2 regions of the Cohnella cellulosilytica genome follow, and region 2 is predicted to be linked to the other one. Evidence: riboswitches for the same ligand, from Rfam matches in the RefSeq annotation. Region 2 holds a riboswitch; the other holds the start of a gene.

Region 1 (11,833 bases), on a different contig from region 2:
AACGACAGGCATAAAGAAACAAGAGTACAAGACAGAAGGCAGATGAAAACGATCGGGGAAACGATACGCCAGCATAGTCGCCAGCAGCACCATAGCCAGACGGCTTGCCAGCCCCAAGCCGACCTTGCGCGGAGGGTTGGGGTTGTCCTTGTATAAGGTACCGATCCATGCGACTCTCTTCCGCAACAAAAAAGCGTTTACCAAGCTGGCCGACACGCCGAGGGCAACGCCTGCGGAATAGATCCGCCATTCCGGCAAGACCGCCCAACACATCAGGCAGATCGCAAGGAACCAACACGCCGTTCGAGTCGATCTCGTTAATATTTCATCCATCTTTGTTCTCCAGAGCCCGCTTGACGTGCAGAATCGCAATCAAGAGCCCGATGCCCAGACCCATGAAAACGCCCGCCATCTTCCATCCGGAAGAGGTCGGGCCGATCCAACCGCCAATCAAGTAACCCGCTACCGTGCACGCGCCCACCTCGAAGCCAAGGGCTCCGACCAAGCCTAACGCACGCCATGGATTGTCCTCATTGTCCTTCTTTATCATCATGTGTACCTCTGTCGACCTTCATACATTTTATCGAAGTCCAAGAAGGTTTGTCAATTCGAAGAAATTCAAAATTTGTGTGAACATCATTCAGGAAAACCTTATAACCATGCGGTTTTCTGCCAGACCTAACCATACAGTTGAACTGTACACTGTACAGAAGGGGGCCAAAAAATTTGTCATATCCCCGTTCGGAACGGCTCCGGACGTTCGCCATGGCCGAAATGATGGAGTATCGCTTCGACAATTCTCTTGGATGCTCGCCCGTCTCCGTAAGGATTGGAAGCTTCGCTCATCCGCTTGTACAGCTCCGCGTCGCTCAGCAGCGCCCTCGTCCGTTCAAATACCCGTTCCTCGTCCGTTCCGACAAGCTCCAGCGTGCCCGCTTCGATGCCTTCCGGCCGTTCCGTCGTATCCCGCAGCACCAACGTCGGCACTCCGAACGAAGGCGCCTCCTCCTGGATTCCGCCGGAATCGGTCAGGATCAGATGCGCATGCGGATAGAAATTGTTCATTTCGACGACGTCCAGCGGCTCGATCAGCCGAATCCGGGGATGATCCCCCAGAATTTCCCGGGCCGGCTCGATGACGGCCGGGTTCAGATGCACCGGATAGACGATCGCGACGTCTTCGAACTCGTCCGCGATCCGCTTCACCGCGCGGAAAATTTGCCGATGGGGTTCGCCCAGGGATTCGCGGCGATGCGCCGTCATCAGAATCATTCTCTTGCCTGCGGCCCAGTCCAGAACGGGATGGGTATAATCCGGTTTGACCGTATATTGGAAAACGTCTGTCACCGTATTGCCGGTGACGTAGATCGTATCCCGGTTCTTATTCTCCTTGATCAGATTGTCCGCCGACCAGGAGGTAGGGGAGAAATGCAAGTCGGCCAGCACGCCGGTGAGCTGCCGGTTCATCTCCTCCGGATACGGGGACAGCTTGTTCCATGTCCGCAACCCGGCCTCGACGTGACCCACCTTGATCTGCTGCAGGAAGGCCGCGTAGCTGGCCAGGAACGACGTCAGCGTGTCGCCGTGGACGAGCACGATATCCGGTTTCGCTTCCTTCAGCACGGGCTCCAAGCCTTGCAGGACGCGAATCGTGATCTCGTTCAGCGTCTGGCTCGCCTGCATGATGTCCAGATCGTAATCGGGCCGGATGCCGAACACCTCGAGCACCTGGTCAAGCATCTGGCGATGCTGCGCGGTGACGCATACGACGGACTCGATCCGCTCCGGGTATTTCTCCAGCTCCAGAATAAGCGGCGCCATCTTGATCGCTTCCGGCCGCACTCCGAATATGGTCATCACTTTAATCCTATTGCTCATGTCTCTCTTCTCTCCCTCTCCGCGCCGAGAGCTTTATTTCGTGCCGTACAAGCGGTCTCCCGCGTCGCCCAGCCCCGGAACGATATAGCCGTGCTCGTTCAGCTTCTCGTCCAGCGCGGCCAAATAAATATCGATGTCCGGATGCTTCTCCTGCACCGCCTTCACGCCTTCCGGCGCCGCGATCAGGCACATCAGCTTCGTCGGCCGGCAATCGCGGGCCTTCAGCATATCGATGGCCGCGTTCGCGGAGCCTCCCGTCGCCAGCATCGGATCGATGACGAGCAGTTCGCGCTCCTTCACGTCGGACGGCAGGCTGCAGTAATATTCCACCGGCTGCAGCGTCTCGTGGTCGCGATACAGGCCGATATGGCCGACCTTGGCGGACGGAATGATTTTCAGCACGCCGTCGACCATGCCGAGACCCGCGCGCAGAATCGGAATCAGCCCCATCATGCGCCCGGCGATCACTTTCCCTTCGGCGGACTGGACCGGCGTATCGACCCGCACGGTGGACAGCGGAAAGTCCCGCGTCAGCTCGTAAGCCATCAGCATGGCCACTTCGTCGACCAGTTCCCGGAATTGCTTCGTATTTGTCATTTTGTCACGAATAAACGTGATTTTGTGCTGGATCAGCGGATGATCGCAAATGACGAGTCGTCCCATTATGTTCTACCCTTTCTTAGACGGCCCCCGCAAGCGCGCTCGGCGCTCCCGGCCGTGCTCCTATGTAGCTTGCCCCGTACATTATATCATTGTCTCCGAACGGGTGCATAACATCCTTCGCGGGCAGCGCGGATTTCGTCGAAAAAACTTCGGCTCCGCATGAAAATCGCGCTTCCCGAATGCAAAAGAGCCTCTCCGGTCGGAGAGGTTCTTGCGTGCGCGTTGCCGCGAATCAATAGGCCAGATCAGGGTACAACGGATATTTCGCGGTCAGATCGGCGACCATCTTGCGGGCCTGATCCAGAGTCGCCTCGTCCTTCGTGTTTCTCAGCGTCAAGGCGATCACCTTGGCAATCGTCTTCATCGCTTCGACGTCCATGCCGCGCGTCGTGACGGCCGGCGTGCCGAGGCGAATGCCGCTCGTGATGAACGGGCTCGTCGGATCAAACGGAATCGCGTTCTTGTTGACCGTGATCGCGACGGAATCGAGCACGTGCTCGGCTTCTTTGCCCGTAATGTTCAGGTTGCGGGTGTCGATCAGCATCAAATGGTTGTCCGTGCCGCCGGAAACGATGTTCAGCCCTTCCGCGACGAGCGCTTCGGCCAGAGCCTTAGCGTTGACGACAACGTTGCGCGCGTATTCCTTGAACGAAGGCTGCAGCGCTTCGCCGAGCGCCACCGCTTTGGCCGCGATAATGTGCATCAGCGGACCGCCTTGCGTGCCCGGGAACACCGCTTTGTCGATCGCGGCCGCCCAAGCTTTGCGGCAGAGGATCAAGCCGCCGCGAGGACCGCGGAGCGTCTTGTGCGTCGTCGTCGTGACGAAGTGCGCGTACGGAACCGGATTCTGGTGCTCGTCGCCGGCCACGAGGCCCGCGATGTGCGCCATGTCGACCATGAACAGCGCGCCTACGTCATTGGCGATCTGGCCGATTTTCTCGAAATCGATCGCGCGCGGATAAGCGGAAGCGCCCGCCACGATCAGGCGAGGACGGTGCTTAAACGCCGCTTTGCGCAGCTCTTCGTAATCGATCGTGAACGTCTGGTCGTTAACGCCGTAAGCGACGAAGTTGTACAGCAATCCCGACGCGTTAGCCGGATTTCCGTGCGTCAAGTGGCCGCCGTGCGCCAGGTTCATGCCCAGCACCGTGTCGCCCGGCTTCAGAACGGCCAGATAGACGGCCAGGTTCGCCTGGGCGCCGGAGTGAGGCTGCACGTTCGCGTGCTCGGCTCCGAACAATTCCTTGGCGCGCTCGCGGGCGATCTGCTCCGGAATGTCGACGTATTCGCAGCCGCCGTAGTAACGCTTGCCCGGATAGCCTTCCGCGTATTTGTTCGTCAGCACCGTCCCCATCGTTTCGAGAACCGCTTGGCTGACGATATTTTCGGAAGCGATCAGTTCGATGTTGTCGCGTTGACGCTTCAGCTCCAAATTCAAAGCGTCGACGATTTCCGGATCTTGCTTGCGCAGGTTTTCCAACATAATAATTATTCCTCCCGTTGATTGTCTTGTTTGCCGCTCGTTAATCGCAAGCGTTCGAAGCGCCGCTGCCGCCGAGGCTGCCGTCAACGTTCGCTCGCCCTTCCCATTCGTACACGGCTCTTGCGCCCCCGATCAGCTTCGGCCGGGTCGCGGCCATGTTCACTCTCGCCTGCCCGACCTCGCGAATGGACGGCCTCAGCGGAACGGCGACCGGACGCAGATGCATCCCGATCAGCGTCTCGCCAATATCGATGCCCGCGTGAACCTGCACCGCCTCGACAAGGCAGGGCTCCTCCATCCGGCGGTAGGCCCAGGCGGCCATCGATCCGCCCGCTTTCGGGACGGGGACCGCCGCCACCTCGGTCCAGCCTTGGTCGTCGGCCAGCCGCCGCTCGGCGACGAGCGCCCGGTTCAGGTGCTCGCAGCATTGCCAGACGACGTGCACGCCGGCGCGCTCCCTCGCTCGCTCAACGCCCTCATAGATTTCGCTCGCGACCTCTTCCGCCCCGGACGTCCCGATGCGCTGCCCTCTCACTTCGCTCGTACTGACTCCCAGCACGACGATCTGGCCCGGACGGACGTTGCCCGTCTTCACCAATTCGTCCATCAACGCTTCCACCTGGCCGGCTATCGAACGAGTCTCCGCAGCCATCCCCCGCAACCTCCTCACCGCTCTGTCGTTTCCACAGAAGATAATAAAGGTATTATACCTGAATCCAACCGGCTCAACACGGGCGGGTGTCGAACCGTGCCGCGGAACGCCGTCTCATGGCGCCCCCCGGCCAGCTTCAAGCGGAAAAAAGACAAAAAAGAGCTAGCGCGCATTCCGCACGCTGCTCTTCGCCCAGGCGACCGGCCGTCATTCCGATGCTCCACCGTGGTATGCTCCACTTGTCGTCGCCAGTTACATCGGAACCTTGAAGTTATACGAACATCATACCGAAGCTCGGCGGAAAAATCAATCTCCGTTCTTGCGATCTCCGCTCCGATTTTCATCCCATTTGTCGATCAGTGTCAGCAAAACATCCTCGATCTCGTCGGCCGTCTGCTCGTAGAGCGCCAGCGGGCCGCCGAACGGATCGGCGATATCGAAGTCCGGAATCCTCCGCTGCAGCTCGAACAGACGCGACTTCTCCTCGTCCGACATCGGCTCTCCGAGCAGCTGCTTGACCTGCCATTCCGAATACAGCCGCTCCGCCTCCGCCACGTCGTCCATGACCGGGTCGCCGCGCAGGGCGTATTCTTTCAGCGTATAGGTTTTGGACAGCGCTTCGGGATATCGTTCCAGAATCGCCCTCTTATGCCCCGCCGTCATCGTAAGAATAAGGTTGGCCCACAGCACCTCTTCCGAGGTCAGCAAAGTCGAAGGTCCGGGCAGCTCCAGCTTGCGTTTCCTCAAGGCTTCGGCCGCGTTCGGCGAAATCGGCGAACCGCTCGGGGCGGATATTCCTGCGGAGCGGATCTCGAGCGGCTTGCCGCTGCGCGCCGCCAAATCCTTGAAGATCGCTTCGGCCATCGGACTGCGGCAAGTGTTGCCCGTGCATACGATCAAAACCCGATTCATGGTCTCCCCCTGCTTGCATAGTTGATGTAGAAGTTCTTATATAAGAAATAATAGACCAAATCCGAATAAAATAACACCGCCGAGCGCCTCGCCGTATCCTCCCAGGCTCCGGCTGACCCTTCTTCCCAGCATGAGGCCCATCACGCTCATCAAGCCTCCGAACAGGCCGAACAGCAGCACGGTCAGCCACACGTGAGCCGAGAACATGCCCAAGGATACGCCTACGGAAAAGGAATCGATGCTCACGCTGAACGCGAATACGAGCATCCCCCACAACGTGCGGTGATTGATCGAATCGATCGCTTCACCGCGCAGGGAGCTGTACACCATATGTCCGCCCAGCAAGAGCAGCAGCGCGCCGGCCGCGGTAGTCGCGACTCCGCCCAGAATCTCGCTTACGTATTGCCCCGTATACATGCCGCCGAGCGGCATCAGCACGTGAAATATGCCGATCAGCGTGCTCAGCTTCATAACGTCGTACAAGCGCACGCCCTTCAACCCGATTCCGATTCCGAGCGAGAACGCGTCCATGCCCAAAGCGACCGCCATTACCAGAACGGTCAGCGCCTGACCGGTGGCCGCAGACACGTCATACATGCTTGTCCCCCCTTGCATTCCGGCCGGCGCGACGAACGAACGTATCGCAGGCTTGCCGCCTTGTCCTTCTCCACAACATATGCGGACAGGGCGTCGATCATGCAAGGGTTGCGGCGGGGAAGCGCGTCAGGGGACGAAAATTTCCCGTCCGCCCGCGGCTTTGCGCAGACGATTCATCAGCGCGGCGCCGATTCCGTCCTCCGAATAGCCTTCGGCGACGATATAATCGACGCCCTTCTCGTCGCATTCGCGAAGCGCCGCATACAGCGTTTGCGCCGCCTTCTCCGGCTCTCCGCGGGGACCGCAGTCGAACACGGCGTCCGCCGTGTAGCCGGCGGCATGCTCGGAGCAGCTCAGCACGGCCACCCGCCGCCCCGCGTCCGCAGCTTGACTCGCCAGCTTCCGGACGGCCTCCCGGAGCGGATCGCCTTCGCCGTTAACGAGCAGCATCTCTCCTCGCGGCGCGTAATGCGTATACTTAACCCCCGGCGAGCGCGGCGCTTCGGTTCCCACTGGATAGGCTGCGTTCGCCTCGGTTCCCGCTGGGCGGACTGCATTCGCTTCGGTCCCCGTTAGGCGGGCCGCGTTTGCTCCGATGCTCAGGGAGCCGGGCGCCCCAGCTCCAATTCGCACTCCCGCATCCGCAGCTCCGGTCCGGCGGTCCCCCTCCTTCGTCTCTTCCGCCACGACCGCCAGCCCGCCAACCGCCTCGCGCAGCTTCTCCCGCGTCACGCCGCCCGGCCGCAAAATATAAATCGTGCCGTCCACGACCCGCACGACCGTCGATTCCAGCCCGACCCCAGTCGCTCCGCCGTCCAGCACGCCGTCGATTCTCCCGTCCAAATCCTCCAGCACGTGCCGCGCCCGCGTCGGGCTCGGACGGCCGGAGCGATTGGCGCTCGGCGCCGCAACGGGGCAGCCCGCCCGCTCGATCAATTCCCGGGCCAGTTCGTGCGCCGGAACCCGCACCGCGACCGTGTCCAACCCCGCGGTCACGAGCGGCGACACCGCCCCCTCCCGCACCGGCAGCACCAGCGTGAGCGGCCCCGGCCAGAACGCCTCCATCAGCGCCGCTTCGACGGCGCCCACCTCCTTGGCCAGGCCGGCCACACTTGCGCCGCGCGCCAGATGCACGATCAGCGGATTGTCGGACGGGCGGCCCTTGGCCGCGAATATCCTCCCTACCGCTTCCGTGCTCCTTGCGTCCCCGCCGAGCCCATACACGGTCTCGGTCGGGAACGCGACAACGCCGCCGGCGGCGATCGCCGCGGCGGCTTCCTCGATGCCGGCCCGCGACAGCTCCGCGGGCCAGTATTTCGTCTCTATGGTCATGATGCCGATCATCCTTGTCTCACCCATTTTCCCGCTATTATAGCACACCGCGCCGGGTAGGGTTAGCCGAACAAGGAACCGAGGAACGCGAACAGCTTCTCCAGCAGCTCCCACAGAAAAAACTTCGCTTTGGGCTCCCCGTCCCCGTCGTCCGACGCCGCGGACGAGCCTCCGGCGGACGATACCGTCCGGACTTCCGAGGCGGCGCCCGCATCGTCCTTCGCGGTAGCCGCGGTCAGGCAGAGCGGCGGAAACAGCACGCACCACCAATTCGCTCCGTCCCCCTTGCCCAGCGTAATCCGCAGCGCTTCGTATGTCCCCGCCTCGTAGGACTCCCCGCCGAACGTTTTCTCGGGAAACGGCACCTCCCCCAGCTCCGCGATGCCCTTATAGGAAACGCCGAGCTCGACCAGCTTGTCGTCCACGATCTCCTGAATACCGGCAAGATGGCTTTTAATGAGCGCATAAGCCTCGTCATGATTGTCGGGCATGCCGCCCCACGCTGCGATATATGTCGCGACCTCGTCACGCACTTTATTTTTGACGGATTGGTCCGTCTTCTTGTCGGAATTGGCGATAATGCGAATGCGGATGGCGTCCTCGGGGATCGATCCCTCCGCGTTCGCGACGGCAAAGCGTCCAACCAAGCCAAGCAACCCGAAACTTACAGCGACAAACAACAGAACGACTCTCATTACCGACCGAACAGAAAAAATATGATGGCTAATACGCATAGTTCCCGCTCCTTGTCGCACCCGTCGGTGCAGCGCTATGCGTTCCGGAACGTCTTAGCCATCAGTATGTCCGGAATTGAAATCTATAAACCTAGCAATCCGGCTTTTCATTGAAATCTATTTTATTGCACCGGCTTCGCCCACCGCTTCATAGATTCGAGCGTCAGCTCCCCCGCAATCGTCCGGTTCATCCCGTTTGCGACCAGCTTCCGTAAGCCCGCGACCGTCGCCGCCGACGCCGGCTCACAGCCGATGCCGCTCCGGTCGATCAGCCGCTTTGCCTCCAAAATCTCGCCGTCCGTCACCGAACAGGTCGTCCCTCTCCCGCCTGCGAGCAAATCGCGCGCCTTTTTCCAGCTTGGAGGAGGCCCGATATTCATCGCCTCAGGCTGGCCAACCCGATCAGCCTGTATACAAGAAAAGAACCTTTGTCCGCTCTCGCGGCAAGGTTCCTGGAATCGCTGTCTATCGAGCATCGCTAAGACTCATGTCCTCATCTTATATGGATGATCGCATTGACTTCTAATTGATGTTTTTGGGACAATTAGAAATATCTTCTGCAGGGAGGGACTAGTCATTTGGCGTCTTTCGAAATCCAGCTAATGGACGAAAAAATCCTCTTTGACGACATTATAGACCTAACGCCTAAACAAATCGCACTAATCTTAAAAGAATCTCCGAAAAAGACACAAAAGCAATGGTTTTCCGAAGATTCGAAAGGCATCAAAATCCCATTATCAGATAAGCAAAGAACGGACGTCTTGAATCATCGTAAAAAACTCGTTTCCGGACAAACCAAGGAGCAGTTGGTTGCAAACAAACGAGTTCGGCTAACGGAGCATTTTATCAGACGAGTAGCCCTCCGAATTGACGGCAGCAAAGCGTTTCCTTCGAAAGAATCATTGTATGGAATGATCGAGATTGCAATCAACTCGAAAAAGTTGGCCAAAAACGCTGAATGGAAGGGATATGGCGGTTTGAGCTATAACTTTAAGGGTGCACACAGGGGCGAAGAATGTACGGTGTCCGTGACTTTCGAGAATCAAATGATACTTATCACAGTCTTCACAAAGGAACCTACGCCTCAAACAACTCAACTAGGCAACCATATTTCAGCCGAGAAGCTTGCGCAAATTCGCGCAATTGCCACCCAACACCGCAAACTCCTCGGCAACGGAAAGAGCAAAAATAAGCCACAACCCTAAAGATATTAAAAGGATCAGGTGGCAATCTAAAAATTAGCAATGTATAATATCAAGACAAGATGCAATAAACTGGGGAGGTAGGGCTTATGAAGGCAATGATCGAAAGGGCGATAGCCGTGGAAACCGAAATGATTCGCGATGTTCAATTCGGTCCGTTTCATATTCTAGGCGTCCCTCACATTGAATTAACCAAACCGACTCCAACAGGCGAGTTCTACATCCGCGAAGCGCATGTCGATCTTAAACTAGCCGAAATTTGCGAATATCTCGAAGCAGCCAATAAACGCATCGCGCAATACGATGAATTTTAAGCCGCCAATTGGCGGCTTTTTATTTCCACTCGTATGTCTAAAAGCTCACCGAACCGCCACAACGTGCCGCTCGATGCCGGCGTAATCCGTGACGAAGCGGATCTCGGCCCAATCTGCCGCCGCGCTCAGCAGCTCGGCGACCTCCCGGGCTTGGCCTGCTCCGACTTCCCAGGCGACGATCCGCGGAAGCTTGGGCAGCTCCTTAAGCTGACGCGCCATCGTCCGGTACGGATTCAGCCCGTCTTCGCCGCCGTCCAGCGCCAAGCGCGGCTCGTGGTCGCGCACCTCGCGCTGCAGCCCGGGAATGTCCAACGACGGAATATACGGCGGATTGGACACGAGGATATCGACTTGAAGCCCGCCGTCGGCAGCGGACCGCACGAACGGCTGCAGCAAATCCCCCTGGACGAACGAGATCCTCCCGTCCGCTCCATGCTTGCGCGCGTTGCCGCGGGCCACCTGCAGCGCCGCCTCCGACAAGTCGGACGCCGTCACCCGCCAGAGCGGCCGCTCCGCCGCCAGCGTGACCGCCAGCGCCCCGCTTCCCGTGCCGACGTCCAGCACAACCGGGGCAAATGGAGAGGCTTCCCGTCCGCCAACTTGCCCCTCCGTGGCGGTACCTGCCTCATGCCCTTCCACTCCGGAGATTGCCGACTGCCCCTTCGCAGCCGATCCGGCCCCGCGGCCGCTCTCCGGCGGCCAGATCCGGTCCCCGGCCTGCAGCACGGCTTCGGCCAACAGCTCCGTCTCCGGGCGCGGAATAAGCACCGCCGACGTCACCTCGAATGCCCGCCCGTAAAAAAACTGCTCCCCGACCGCATACTGAACCGGAACCCCCGTCGCCCGTCGCTCCAGCAGCTCCAGCCAAGCTTTATTTTTCCCCTCCGGAAAAGGCTCCCGCAAATCCCGCAGAAGCTCCGCCTTCCCAATGCCCAGCGCATAAAGAAGAAGAAGCTCCGCGTCCGCGTTCGCTTCCTCGACCCCCGCTTGCTCCAGTCGATCCGCGCCCGCTCGCCAGGCTTCTCCCAACGTCGGCGGGCGGCCAGAATTCCGTTCCAAGCTCACGCCCAGCCCTCCATTTATTGCCTCATCTGCTCGCGCTCGAGAATTTCGGCCTGCTCGGCCAGCGTCAGCGCCTGGACAATCTCGTCCATGTCGCCGTTCAGCACGTACTCCAGACGGTGCATGGTCAAGCCGATGCGGTGATCCGTCACCCGGCTCTGCGGAAAATTGTACGTCCGAATCCGCTCGCTGCGGTCGCCCGTTCCGATCTTCTCCCGGCGTTCTCCGGAATATTTGGCCTCTTCTTCCTGGCGCCTGACGTCCATGATCCGCGTCCGCAGCACCTGCAGCGCCTTGTCCTTGTTGTCGTTCTGCGATTTGCCGTCCTGACAGGTCGCCACGATGCCCGTAGGCATATGGGTCACGCGCACGGCCGATTTCGTCGTGTTGACGGATTGGCCGCCCGCCCCGCTGGAACAGAACGTATCGACGCGAATGTCTTTGTCGTGAATGACGATATCCAGCTCTTCGGCCTCGGGCATGACGACGACCGTGGAAGTGGACGTATGAATGCGTCCGCCCGATTCCGTCTCCGGAACCCGCTGCACGCGGTGCGCTCCGCTCTCGTATTTCATCTTGCGGTAGGCCGCCGGTCCGCTGACCGAGAAAATAACTTCCTTGAAACCGCCAAGATCGCTTACGCTTGCTTCCAATACTTCCGTGCGCCAGCCTTGGCTGTCCGCGTATTTCGCGTACATGCGATACAGCTCCGCGGCGAACAGGTTCGCCTCTTCCCCTCCGGCGGCGCCGCGAATTTCCACGATGATGTCCTTGCCGTCGTTCGGGTCCTTCGGCAGCAGCAGGAAGCGGATGCTCTCTTCCAATTGGCTGCGGCGTTCGTCCAGCTCTTCGATCTCCAGCTTGACCATTTCGCGAAGCTCGTCGTCCAATTTATCTTCCAGCATCGCCTTCGCGTCCTGAAGCTGCGTCAGCACCTGCTTGTATTCTTCGTAAGCGCGATACGCTTCCTCGAGCCCGGCTTGCTCCTTGGCGTAAGTTCTTAG
Region 2 (11,833 bases):
CCGTTCCCACGATAGCTACGCGTATCATTTTCCATTCCCCCCGCTTCGGTTTATTTGATCAGCTCTGTCGGATTCATGCCCGTCACCTTCTTGAACAGGGTGCTGAAATAGGGAACGTTCTTGTAGCCGACATGCTCCGCCACTTCGTATACGAGCATCCTGCGTTCGAGCAGCAGCTCGCGCGCTTTCTCGATACGGACCCGTATCAAATAGTTATTGAAGGTCTCGCCCGTTATGTTCTTGAAAATAATCGACAGATGGTTGCGAGAAACGTACACCTTGTCCGCCAGCTCGGCCAACGTCAGCTCTTCCGCGTAATGCTCGTGAATATAGTCGGTCATGTAATCGACCAGCTGCCGGTGCTTGCTGTTGCCCTTGTACTGCCTGCTGTCGCAGACAAGCGAGATTTTGTTCGACAGCCACTGCCGCAGCTGCTCCGCATCGGTCAGCCCGACAAGCTCCTTCGCAACCTGGTCGTTGGCGACCAGATCGCCCTGCGCAAACCCGGCCTCGTACAGGCAATAGGCGATAATGCCCCACAGCTCGCTGCCGAGCGTCTGCAAGTATTCGGCCGTCACGCCCTTCTGCGTCTTCAGCTCGGCGATGTAGTCCGCGACGAGGCGCTGCGCCTCTTCCTCCTGCGCGGCCTTGATCGCGCCGGCCAGCCGGTAGGAGAACTTGACCGGGAACTGCACCGCTGCGCCTGTCCGCCTCGTCCCGTCCTCCTTCCCGCCGCCGCTGTAAACTTCGTAATCGGGAACGGCGCGATACTCTCTCCTGTCGCTCGCGCGGAACGCTTCCTCCGTCGAATCGGGAATATCCGTCCAGCGCTCCTTCACCGAGCCGATGCCGACGCGAATCGTCATTTTCAGATAACCCTTCAAGCTCTCGATCAGCCGAACGGCAAGCTCCTCCAGCTTCTGCTGCGTCTTGTCCTGCGGCATCGCGGCCGGCTCCGGGTGTACGATCAGGACCGATCTTGTGCTGTGCAGCTCGGCATATTCGAACGCCGGAAACAGCTCGCCGGCAATTTCGCAGGCGATGTTGCTCATCGCAAAGCGGAACAGGTTAAGGTCCGACAGCGACAGCTCGTTCACCCGAATGTCGCGGACAAGATCGATGCCGATTGCCGCATGGCGCTTCTCGGTCCAATATCGGTAAGGCTCCGGCATGTGGACACCGTTCGGATAAGAATGGTCGAGAGTGCCGACAACGGCGGCGCGCACCCATTCTTTCTCGATAAACGGCTCGTACAGCATCAGCTTTTGCTCCAGCTCCCCCTGCTTGGTCCGCTTCTCCTCCTCTTCCATCAGCTCTTGAATCACTTTATACAGAATCGTCTCCAGGGTCGGCACGCTGATCGGCTTCGACACGTAATCGCTCACGGACAGCCGCAGCGCCTGTCTCGCATGCTCGAAGTCCGAGTAGCCGCTCAGGATAATGACCTTGCCGGCAAAACCCGCCTTTCTCAGCTGCTCCAGCATGTCCATCCCGTTCATGATCGGCATGTAAATATCGGTGATGACGATATCGGGCCGCACCTCGCGGATGAGCGCCAGCCCATCCTCGCCGTTCATCGCCTCGCCTGCCCACTCCGCGTTCAGATCCTCCCATGGAATGACGCGTTTCATCCCCTGCAGCACTTGCCGTTCGTCATCGATAATGACGATTTTCCACATGGCGTTCACCCTCCCTCCGCATGCTCCCGATTGGGAGCCTCCGTCAGCAGCGGCATGGCGATACAGACTCTTGTGCCGCCTTCCTCCCGCTCGTCAAGCATTATGCTTTGATTTTCGCCGAAATAGGCGGTCAGCCGTTCCCTGACATTCCGTATGCCGTAGCCGCCCGTCCGCAGATGATGACGGCGCTCCGCCGCCTTGCTCAGCCCGTTGCCGTTATCGTCGATGACGATCTGCAATCGGCCTTCCCGTCCCGTCAGCCGAATATGGATATGGCCCTCGTCGCGCGCGTTAAAGCCGTGCACGATCGCGTTCTCCACGAAGGGCTGCAGCGTCAGCTTCGGCAGCAGACAGTCGCGAATGCTCTCCTCCGCCTCAATCGTGCAGTCCAGCCCTCTTCCCCAGCGCAGCTGCTGAATTTCCAGATAACATTCGATATGCTCCAGCTCTTCCTCTACGCCAATGAAGCTGGCGCCGTTCGACAGACCGATGCGGAACATCTTTCCCATCAGCTCCAGGATGCGGCTGAGCTCGTCCTGCCCCGCTTCGATCGCCATCCAGTTGAGCTGATCCAGCATGTTGTACAGGAAATGCGGATTAATATTCGCCTGCAGCGCTTCGATCTCGGCTTTGCGCTGCTGCTCGTAGCGATGCTCCAGCGACAGGTACAGCTGTTCGATGCGTTCGTTCTGCTTGCGATAGCCGGCGAACATCGAGCCGAATTCATTCGTGTAGTCGGACGGCAGCGTTGCCTGGCCTCCCCCGACCGAATAAGCGCCCATGGCCGAGATCAGCTTGCGAAGCGGCTTAGCGAACTGCTTGCTCAGAAAGTGGGTCAGCAGCAGCACCAACAGCACGGCCGCAATGCCGATCACGACGATCACTTCGGCAAGCTGCAGGCTGCTCGCAATAATCTGGTTCCACGACGTAATCTCTACCAGTGTCCAATTGGACTCGTCCAGCTTCGAGTATACGAGCAGCGAATTGCCGAGCTCGGGGTGGTCCCGGATGTGGAGATAACCCGATTGACGGCCTTTCGTCACGATCCATTGCGACAGCTCTTCCTTGTCCAGCGTTTGGCCGGTTTTCAATACCTGCTGTCCTTCGCTGTTCGTCATCAGCCGGTTCGAGCCGGTCGAAGCGCCGTCGAGCAGCCCGCGAATGACGTCCGCCTTCACATGAATGACCAGAACGCCGAGATAATCGCTTTCGCTCATGATTTTTCGGGCAAAGCTAAGCACCGGAATATCGCCCTGGAAGCTCGGAATCCGGTGCTCGGTCGACCAGGCGAAGTCGCTCCTGTCGAGGCCGCGCGACCATGACTGCTGGCTCAGCGCGGCGATGTCCCGAAACTGGATGTAGCTTTTGGCGTCGCCCTGGAACGGTCGGTCCATGTACAGATCGATGCCCTGGATCAGCGGAATCGAATACGTCAGGTTCGCCAGCGCGCGCTCAATGCTGATATACGCCCGGTAGCGGTCGAATTCATCCTGTCTGTCCTTCAGGAAAGTAATCAAGTCATTGTCTCGGGAAGTGGACAGCGAGATTTGCTCGATCATGACAAGGCGGGTCGTAATTTCGCTGTTCAATTCGTCCAGAAGCTGCTGCTGGTAATGCGAGGTCGTCTGAACCAGCGCTTTGGACGAAATGTCGTAGCTTTTCCAGGCGATAAACGCGACCACGACGACCAAGAGAACGGCAAAGCTGAAAAAGAACAGCCGGTCGACCCGGTATTTTTTGAACGGATTCGTCATCCTGCCGCACATCCCTTATCCGGATAAGCCGAAAGAAACGGTAAAGCCGCGAAAACCCGTTCGCTCTCTACCGTTATTCTCTCTTTATTCCTTTTATACTGGGGTCAATCTTATCCTTTAATACCCGTCGTCGCAATCCCCTCGACAAAATACTTCTGAAGGAACATAAACACGATCGTGGCCGGCAGGATCGAGACCAGCGACATGGCAAGCAGCTGACCCCATTGCTGGGCGGACTGGGAGTCGTTGATCATTCGCAGCGCAAGGCCTACCGTATATTTGTCGACCGAGTTAAGGTACAGCAGATGCCCGAGAAAATCGTCCCAGTTCCACAGGAAGCAGAAAATCAGGACCGTTACGATCGCCGGCTTCGTCAAGGGCATGACGATCCGCCAGTAGATTCCGAACCAGGAGCAGCCGTCGATCTTGGCCGACTCGTCGAGCTCCTTCGGAATCCCCCGTACGAACTGGATCAGCAGGAAGACAAAAAACGTTCCGCCGGCGCCGCTGGCCAGCAAATGCGGCACGATAAACGGCAGGTAGGTGTTCACCCAGCCAAGCTCGTGAAACAAGGTGTACTGCGGAATGATCAGCACCTGCCCCGGCATCATCAGAGTCAGCATCAGCAGCGCGAACCAGAAGTTTTTGAGCGGGAAGCTCAGCCTGGCGAAGCCGAAGGCGACAAGCGTGCAGGAGACAAGCGTCGTCACGAGCAGCGCCGCCTCCAGCAGAAACGTATTCAGATAGAAATGGGTAAAGGAGTAGCCCGGCACGGAATGCCAGCCCTTCACGAAATTGCTCCATTCCGGCACGGAAGGAAAGATGTTCGGAGAGCTGAGCTCGCTCGTCTTCTTAAGCGAAGCCCCGATCCACCACAGGACGGGATAAACCATAATCAAGCTGAAAACAATCAGGACAAGGTGTCTGGAAACAGGCCTCCACGGTTTGCTTATTCTCATTTTCCTTTCCCCCTGCCCGACTCCGTCTCATAGAAGACCCAATATTTCGATGTCCCGGCAATAATGACGGTCGCGACGACGATCATGACCAGCATAATCCAGGCCAGCGCCGAGGAATAGCCAAGCTGATAGCGGCTGAACGCCCGTTCGTACAAGTACAAGGCGTAGACCAGCGTAGAGTTCATCGGTCCTCCGTTCGTAATGACGAACGCGGACGTAAACATCTGGAAAGCGTTAATGACGCCCATGACCAGGTTGAAGTACAAAATCGGCGAAAGCATCGGCAGCGTTATTTTGAAAAACTGCACAAGCTTATTGGCCCCGTCCACGGACGACGCTTCATACAGATCGCCCGGGATTTGCTTCAGGCCCGCCAGAAAAATAACCATCGAGGAGCCGAACTGCCATACCGTCAGCAGAATGAGCGTGCTCATCGCCGTATCGGGACTCGTAATCCAGCCTTTGCCCTCGAAACCGAAAAAGCCGATAATCTGGTTGAACACGCCGTCGATGCCGAAAATGTTGCGCCACAGCAGCGATACGGCGATGCTGCCGCCAATGAGCGAAGGGAAATAAATCGCCGTGCGGTAGAACGTCATGCCGCGAATCGCCTTGTTCAGCATAATCGCCACCGCAAGCGCGGCCGCAAGCTTGAGCGGCACGGAAGCGAGCACATAATAGAACGTCACCTTCACGGATTGGACGAACTTCGCGTCGGATGAGAAAATCTGCTCGTAATTGGCCGTCCCTACCCATTCCATCGGCTGCATTAACGTATAGTTCGTAAAGGAATAATACAAGGAAATGAGAAGCGGATACGCCGTAAGCAGCAAAAACCCGAGCAGCCATGGCGATATGAATAAGTAGCCGGCAACCGGCGCGTTCCACCTGCCGGATTTGACGCGCAAGCGCTTGACTTTGTTGACTGCGGGAGCTGCTGCCGCTGCAGTACGATCCATGGTGTCACCTCAAGTCGTCTGTTGTATATCCCTAAGTATAATGAAGCGGAACAGCCGACTAAATGAGAGGGATAATCGAATTCTTTCAAAATATAACGAAAAAACAACGAGCAATGGAGGATGTCCTCAATAGATTTTGCGCCCGAGCTCGTCCGCGATGCCGCTCTTGCGGTAAAAGTACGTATTGATCACATCGCGCCATTCCTTGGCATACTCGACTTGCCCGGCGAGGCGTTCTACCGCTTGCCGGTGCAGCCGCGCATCGATGCGGCCGGCCAGGCTGTCCCACGCCTTCTTCAGCTCTTCCGCCCGCGCCGCGCCTTCGAATCGGGTATCGTAAATATGCTGGATGACCGATTTTCCGCTGTGCAGAACATGGGTATACGGGACATGGTGGAAGAAAAGCAGCAGCTCGTCCGGACAGCTCTCCAGCGCTTCGTACAGCTCCCGGTTCGGCGCGGCGTACTGAGACGTATAGCCCGTTCCCGTATGCGTCGTCCTGTCTACTCCGATGCCTTGGCGATCCGCAAAATGATACGTTCCCCATTTGGAGTATTCGTAACCGTCGACATTCGGCCCGTAATGGTGGTCCGGATTAACCATAAAACCGACGGCGAGCGGCGCGGTATACGATTCGTAGATTTCCCAGGAAGTCATCAGCATTTTCCCGATTACGGCAGCTGTCCGCTCGTCGCCGCCGAATGTCAGCCGAATCCATTCCTCCGCGATTTCCTCCGCCGACAGCTCCGGGTCCCAGACAAGGCGCCCGTAACCGTACAGATTGGCTTGTGCCAACAGATGGCCCGTCCAGTTGTCGTCGCTGCCGATATTGGACACCGCCGCGATGCCGCTGTATCGGCTGCCGTGCAAGGACCCGTCCACGATCCGCTTAACTGTGGAGCCTTCCCCCTTCAGATGCGTGTCGTAATCGAGCGTCTCCTTCCATTGCGGAACGAGGTAGCAGAGATGGCGCTGTTGGCCGGTATACTCCTGCGCAATCTGGAATTCGATTATCTGATTCGTTCGCTCCATCGCGCCAAGCAACGGGGAGACCGGCTCCCGCACCTGGAAGTCGAGCGGACCGTTCTTCACCTGGAGAATGACATTGTCCAGAAATCGGCCGTCCAGCGGCTTGAAGTGATCGTAAGCCGCACGCGCCCGATCCGTCGAGCGGTCGCGCCAGTCCTGCTTGCAGTCGTAGACGAAGCAGCGCCAGATGACGATGCCGCCGTGCGGCCGAAGCGCTTCGGCAAGCATGTTGGAGCCGTCCGCATGGTCGCGGCCGTAGTCGAACGGCCCCGGCCTGCTCTCCGAATCGGCCTTCACGACAAAGCCGCCGAAGTCGGGAATCGCCGCGTAAATGCCGTTTGCCGCAGAACGCCACCACTCGCGTACGCCTTCGTCCAGCGGGTCCGCCGTAACGAGGCCGCCGATCTCCAGCGGGCTTGCGTAGTTGACGCTCAAGAACAGGCGAATCCCGTAAGCGCGGAACAGCGCCGCGACCTTCGCCACCTCCGGCAGAAGCGCCGGCGTAATCAGCATCGTCTCATGCCGATGCACATTGACGTTATTGATGGATATCGCATTAATGCCGCAGGACGCAAGTAATCTCGCATAATCGCTCAGCCGCTCCGTATCGGAAGTGAACGCATTGTTTTCGTAAAAGATAGAGCTTCCCGCGTAGCCGCGCTCCACGCTTCCGTCCATATTGTCCCACTGATTGATCATGCGCAGTGGATTGACCGGACGTTCGACAAGCTCCAGCGCTTCGACCGGTCGGCCCGTACCGAGCAGCCTGAGCAAATGAAAGACGCCGTACAGCGCGCCGATCGGCGAAGCGGCGCCAATCGCGATGCCCCCCGTCTCGCGATCCGTTCTGATCGCGTAGCCTTCGCCGCCCGGCTCGGGCAGAGCCGTTCCCCGGAACAGCTCGTCGACGATTGTTCCGTCTCCCCACAGGCCGATCGCCACGGACGACGACAGCCCCGCCGAGCCGGTCGTCGCGACGATTGCCGCCTCTCCTTGTCCGAACAAATGGCCAAGACCCCGCGCCAGCTCCGCAACGGCCGTTTCCATCACGATGTCGCGCTCTTGCGGCGCAATGACGCGGCAATACTTTGTTTGTGCCGCTTCGCCCTTCAACCCGCGATATTCGAGCCATGCTCCGTACCCGGCGCCTCGTTGTTTTTGACTGTGCCGATTCATCTCCAAACGCCTCCCGCACTCCATCTCTATTTAGGACAATGGAATGCCCGGAACAGACATCGTTCCGGGCATTCGTCCATTCTTTATTTTTCGTATTCCCTGGCCGCCGTTTTTAATTCCTCATAAGCTTGCTCGGGCGTTATTCTGCCGAAGCTGAGCTGATCGCGCACATATGGCCAGTCTTTGTCGATATAGTTGGTCCAGCCGCCGGCTCCGGCCGTCCAGGTTTGTCCGTCCACTTCGGTCGCCCTGAGCAGTTCCAGACCGACTTTGTCGACTTCGCTCATGCTCGCTTGCAGCGCGTCGGCATTTGTCTTGTTGACCGGCAAGCCGCGAGAGGTTTTCAGCAGCTGGGCCGCTTCCGGATCGTTGACGAACCAGTTGATGAATTTCTTGGCTTCCTCGGTTTTCTTGGAATTCGCGGAAACCGTCAGGTACATCGAAGGCTTCAGCCAGCCGCCCGCTTCTTCCGAACGCGGCATCGTCACCAGCGCATATGCGCCGGGCTTCAAGCTGTCCCAGGAGCCGTAGTTGTTAGAGAAGCTAAGACGCATCAATACTTTGCCCGCGACCATTAAATCCATTTGCGGATCGAATTCCTTGTCGGACGTGTTCACGTCGGCCGGGGGCACGATCCCTTCGTTCCGCAGCTCCTCGAACGCTTTGGTCCATTCCAGGAACGCCGCTTCGTCGATATTGAATTTGCCTTCCTCCGTCGTCACCGCGCCTTTGCCTTTGCTGTATTGGAATGCGGAATAAGCAAAATAATCGCCGGCATAATCCTTGGAGAAATATTGTCCTTCCGGCAGCTTATCCTTGGACGACTTCGCCAGGGAGAAAAAATCGTCCCATGTCCAGCCGTTCTGCGGATTGTCGATGCCGAGCTTATCCATGGCCGCCTTGTCGTAGATCATGCCGTAAGCGACGGAGCCGAGCGGAACGCCGTACTGCTCGCCGCCCGATTGTCCCCCGGCCAGCAGCTTGGGATCGATCTGGCTCAAATCGACTTCCGGCGTCAGCACCGCCAGCTGTCCGCGGGCCGCCCAGTCCGGCGTCCAGCCCGGATCGAGCTGAATCACGTCCGGCGCATTGCCTGCCGCCGCCTGCGTCGACAATTTGTCCAGGTAACCGTCCATACCGGAATATTCCGGCTCGAACGTAACGTGAGGGTTTTGTTGCGTGTACAGGTCCAGCGCAGCCAGTGTCGCCTCGTGACGCTCCTGCGCGCCCCACCACATAATTCTAAGCTTGACCGATTGATCGGACGCCCCGCCTGCCGAGCCGGGCTCGGATTCGCTATTTTTCTCCCCGCTGGCGCATGCCGTCAAAGCTCCTATCATGACGGTCGCCGCCAGCACGGTCAGATAACGCTTCCATTTGAACATCTTTATCCCTCCTGATTGTGCATGCAGATCTGATGCTGTTTACATATTATCAAGCGGGTAACGATGTTCATATACGAGCGATGCACGAAATCTTATAAAATCATCCGAAGTTCGCAAGGCGTCGACATAGGCGGCGGATCGCACCTATAATCGCGAATATTAGTATTCTTGAATTTTCACAGCTGCATCAACCGTGTGCTTCAACAACATGGCGATCGTCACCGGACCTACTCCAGCGGGAACCGGAGTAATCGCGGATACATAAGGGAGGCATGCCTCAAAGTCCACATCTCCGATGTTCCCCGGGTTGTATCCGGCATCCAACACAACGGCCCCCGGCTTAATCCAGTCCCCTGGAACGAACTTGGGCTTCCCGACCGCAGCGACAGCGATATCCGCCGATCTCACAAACTCCTTCAGATTAACCGTCTTTGAATGGCACGTGGTCACCGTCGCGTCCTCGTTCAGCAGCATAGCGGATACAGGCTTGCCCAGAATGGGACTTCTTCCGATGACCACCGCATGCTTTCCGGACACCGGCAAACGATAATGATCCAGAATGGCCATTATAGCTGCCGGAGTACAGGAAGGAAATGCGGCAAAGCCAAATGCGTTTTGCGCGAATCCCTGGGTTGTTACCCCGTCTACATCTTTTTCAATGGCAATCGCATCAAATGCAGCCCGCTCGTCAATCTGTTCCGGCACAGGGTGCTGCAGCAGAATTCCATGGACCGCGGAATCCCCGTTCAACTGCTGTATAGCTTCAATCAATTGTTCTGTCGTCGTCTCTCCGGGCAGATCGATACGAACCGATCGAATGCCCAATCTTTTGCAGGCATTCGTTTTCATGCGTACGTAGGTAGCCGAAGCCGGATCGTCGCCGACCAGAATGGTTGCCAGACAAGGAACCGTCCCCTTAAGCTAAGCTGCTCTAATCGATTTGCCATGCGCGACTTGATAGATGCGGCAACCTCATTGCCATCCAAAATTAGCGGTTTTCCTTTCACGACCATCATCCCTTCCTCTTGTTAAAAACACAAAGAGGCAGGGAGATTTACTCCCTACCTCTGCCCAGGCGATCGGCCGTATCAAGTATGCGCTCCCCCGTGGTACTCCAAGTTTCGCCAGTTACGCCTACTGTACATCTAATTGCATTTTGCCAGAAATATTCGACAATTTCAACAATCGTTCTTTTTAGTCGTATTGCCACTCAAGCTGCCCTTTTCTGATTTTTGCCGCATAGATGATTTGCCCCGTGTGATAATGTATTTCTCTAATCATCGCTATCATGAGGTTCAGAGTCGTTGTCTCATTATTGACCTGGCTATAGGTAAGGGGTGGACGATTGAGAAACGGTTGAGACATCACCAGTTCTGGTTTTGCGCGGAGGTGTTCGAGAAATTCAAGGATGATATCAAATGCTTTCTTCGTCACGCTGAAGGCGTCCTCTGCGGACATCGCAAGCCCGCGCTCAAACTCGTCATCCCTGTTTCTTGTATCGGGAATGTTATAAAAGATGGTTTCGATTCGCGAGTGCACGCAGCCGCGGATGTGAGCCACTAAATTAGCGATACTGTTGCTGTCGGCGTTCGGAGACCAAATTATATCTTCATCCGACAGCTGTGCAATCGCTTGAAGCGTCCATTTCCTCTCGGATTTAAATTTCGTCAGCATACTGTCGACCAGTTCGGTTGCTACGTCCATTTCCTCACCTCCAATGAGCATTTCCTCCAACTAAGAGCAGTACCTAGTTTAATTCGATATGACTTGGTTTGCCTCCTCTTCGGCCCAATGAGATCGATTTGTCGGCCTTGGGATAAACCCTTGTTATCGTGTCTTGACTTGGTGCTAACTCCAAGTTATAGAATATGCGCTATCAGGGAAACATTTCCCGACTTTAGGAGGAGACGTACAGTGAACACGAACCAACGAGAAAACATCGCTCTGATCACGGGCGCAAACGCCGGGATCGGGCTGGAGTTAACCCGGAAGTTGCTGACGGAGGACTGGCAGGTCATCGCTTTGAACCGTTCCGACTTCCCGGCGGACGATATGAAAATCCGTAAAGCCGTCATGAACGGAAAGCTTCGCATTTATAAAACAGCGGATCTTGCCGATTATGCCAGCTTGAGCAAGACTTTGGACGAGATCAAAGACAAAGAGAAGCGGATCGATATTTTGTTCAACAACGCCGGAGGTTCCTTTTCTGAACTAAGCTATTCGAAACAAGGGCACGAGAAGCATTACGAGCTGTTGACGATCGCTCCGTATATCATACTCATGGAATTAAAGGAGCTCCTAAAAAACGGCAGCTTAAAAACGGTGATCAACACCTCGTCTTCAGCGCTAAACTTTGTAAAAGAATTTAATATCGAAATCCTGGAACGTCCCAAAACCTTCCGCAAGCTGCTTGGTCCTTATGCCACTTCAAAGCTGGCGCTTTCGCTGTGGACTCGGGCTATCGCACCGCAGCTTGCCAAGGAAGGCATCAAGATCCGCAGCGTTGACCCGGGTGGCAATAATACGCTGAGAAAAGGAAGAGACTCCGGACTTCCCCTGGTAGTTGAATGGCTCATGAAGCTGTTCTACTCTCCGCCTACTCATGGCGCAAACCTTTTGTATGAGGGGGCTCTCGGAGAACACCGCAACGAGACCGGCATGTTCTTGCTGAAGGGTCAAGCTACGGAATTGAAATTTAGCGATCAATCCCAGAAGGTTCTGGAGAGGATTAATGCAATTTACCGCAACGAATTCCTTGGCAGCTTCTCTAAGGTGCAATAACACATAAACAAGTGATTTGATGCAGCAGCGACTATTGGTAGCGCGCTGCGGGCAAAAAGCCCATGGACGAACGTATAATTGAAGTCAGCCGTGATGAACGGGAGGTCATAC

The links. Region 2 has a riboswitch for ZMP and ZTP ahead of ACFFT4_RS18465 (bifunctional 5,10-methylenetetrahydrofolate dehydrogenase/5,10-methenyltetrahydrofolate cyclohydrolase). Riboswitches for the same ligand answer to the same signal wherever they lie in the genome.
Region 1: it holds a riboswitch for ZMP and ZTP, as region 2 does, so the genes downstream of both, ACFFT4_RS06545 (TIGR01440 family protein) here and ACFFT4_RS18465 (bifunctional 5,10-methylenetetrahydrofolate dehydrogenase/5,10-methenyltetrahydrofolate cyclohydrolase) in region 2, are expected to answer to the same signal.

What each region holds. Positions count from the first base shown of each region.
Region 1 covers NZ_JBHMDN010000010.1:88,882-100,714, forward strand. The annotation lists gene ACFFT4_RS06520 (ATP synthase subunit I) at 1-333, opposite strand, end outside; gene ACFFT4_RS06525 (hypothetical protein) at 326-553, opposite strand; gene wecB (non-hydrolyzing UDP-N-acetylglucosamine 2-epimerase) at 730-1,878, opposite strand; gene upp (uracil phosphoribosyltransferase) at 1,912-2,541, opposite strand; gene glyA (serine hydroxymethyltransferase) at 2,774-4,024, opposite strand; gene ACFFT4_RS06545 (TIGR01440 family protein) at 4,065-4,676, opposite strand; ZMP/ZTP riboswitch at 4,860-4,942, opposite strand; gene ACFFT4_RS06550 (low molecular weight protein arginine phosphatase) at 4,983-5,588, opposite strand; gene ACFFT4_RS06555 (manganese efflux pump MntP) at 5,625-6,185, opposite strand; gene ACFFT4_RS06560 (L-threonylcarbamoyladenylate synthase) at 6,312-7,517, opposite strand; gene ACFFT4_RS06565 (stage II sporulation protein R) at 7,580-8,164, opposite strand; partial or broken gene ACFFT4_RS06570 (threonine synthase) at 8,443-8,634, opposite strand; gene ACFFT4_RS06575 (hypothetical protein) at 8,830-9,456, shown strand; gene ACFFT4_RS06580 (hypothetical protein) at 9,543-9,767, shown strand; gene ACFFT4_RS06585 (N5-glutamine methyltransferase family protein) at 9,813-10,832, opposite strand; gene prfA (peptide chain release factor 1) at 10,847-11,833, opposite strand, start outside.
Region 2 covers NZ_JBHMDN010000024.1:40,862-52,694, forward strand. The annotation lists gene ACFFT4_RS18430 (Gfo/Idh/MocA family protein) at 1-28, opposite strand, end outside; gene ACFFT4_RS18435 (response regulator transcription factor) at 51-1,679, opposite strand; gene ACFFT4_RS18440 (cache domain-containing sensor histidine kinase) at 1,685-3,433, opposite strand; gene ACFFT4_RS18445 (carbohydrate ABC transporter permease) at 3,544-4,392, opposite strand; gene ACFFT4_RS18450 (carbohydrate ABC transporter permease) at 4,389-5,351, opposite strand; gene ACFFT4_RS18455 (alpha-glucuronidase family glycosyl hydrolase) at 5,478-7,556, opposite strand; gene ACFFT4_RS18460 (ABC transporter substrate-binding protein) at 7,640-8,941, opposite strand; partial or broken gene ACFFT4_RS18465 (bifunctional 5,10-methylenetetrahydrofolate dehydrogenase/5,10-methenyltetrahydrofolate cyclohydrolase) at 9,101-9,954, opposite strand; ZMP/ZTP riboswitch at 10,004-10,083, opposite strand; gene ACFFT4_RS18470 (DinB family protein) at 10,136-10,645, opposite strand; gene ACFFT4_RS18475 (SDR family NAD(P)-dependent oxidoreductase) at 10,856-11,722, shown strand.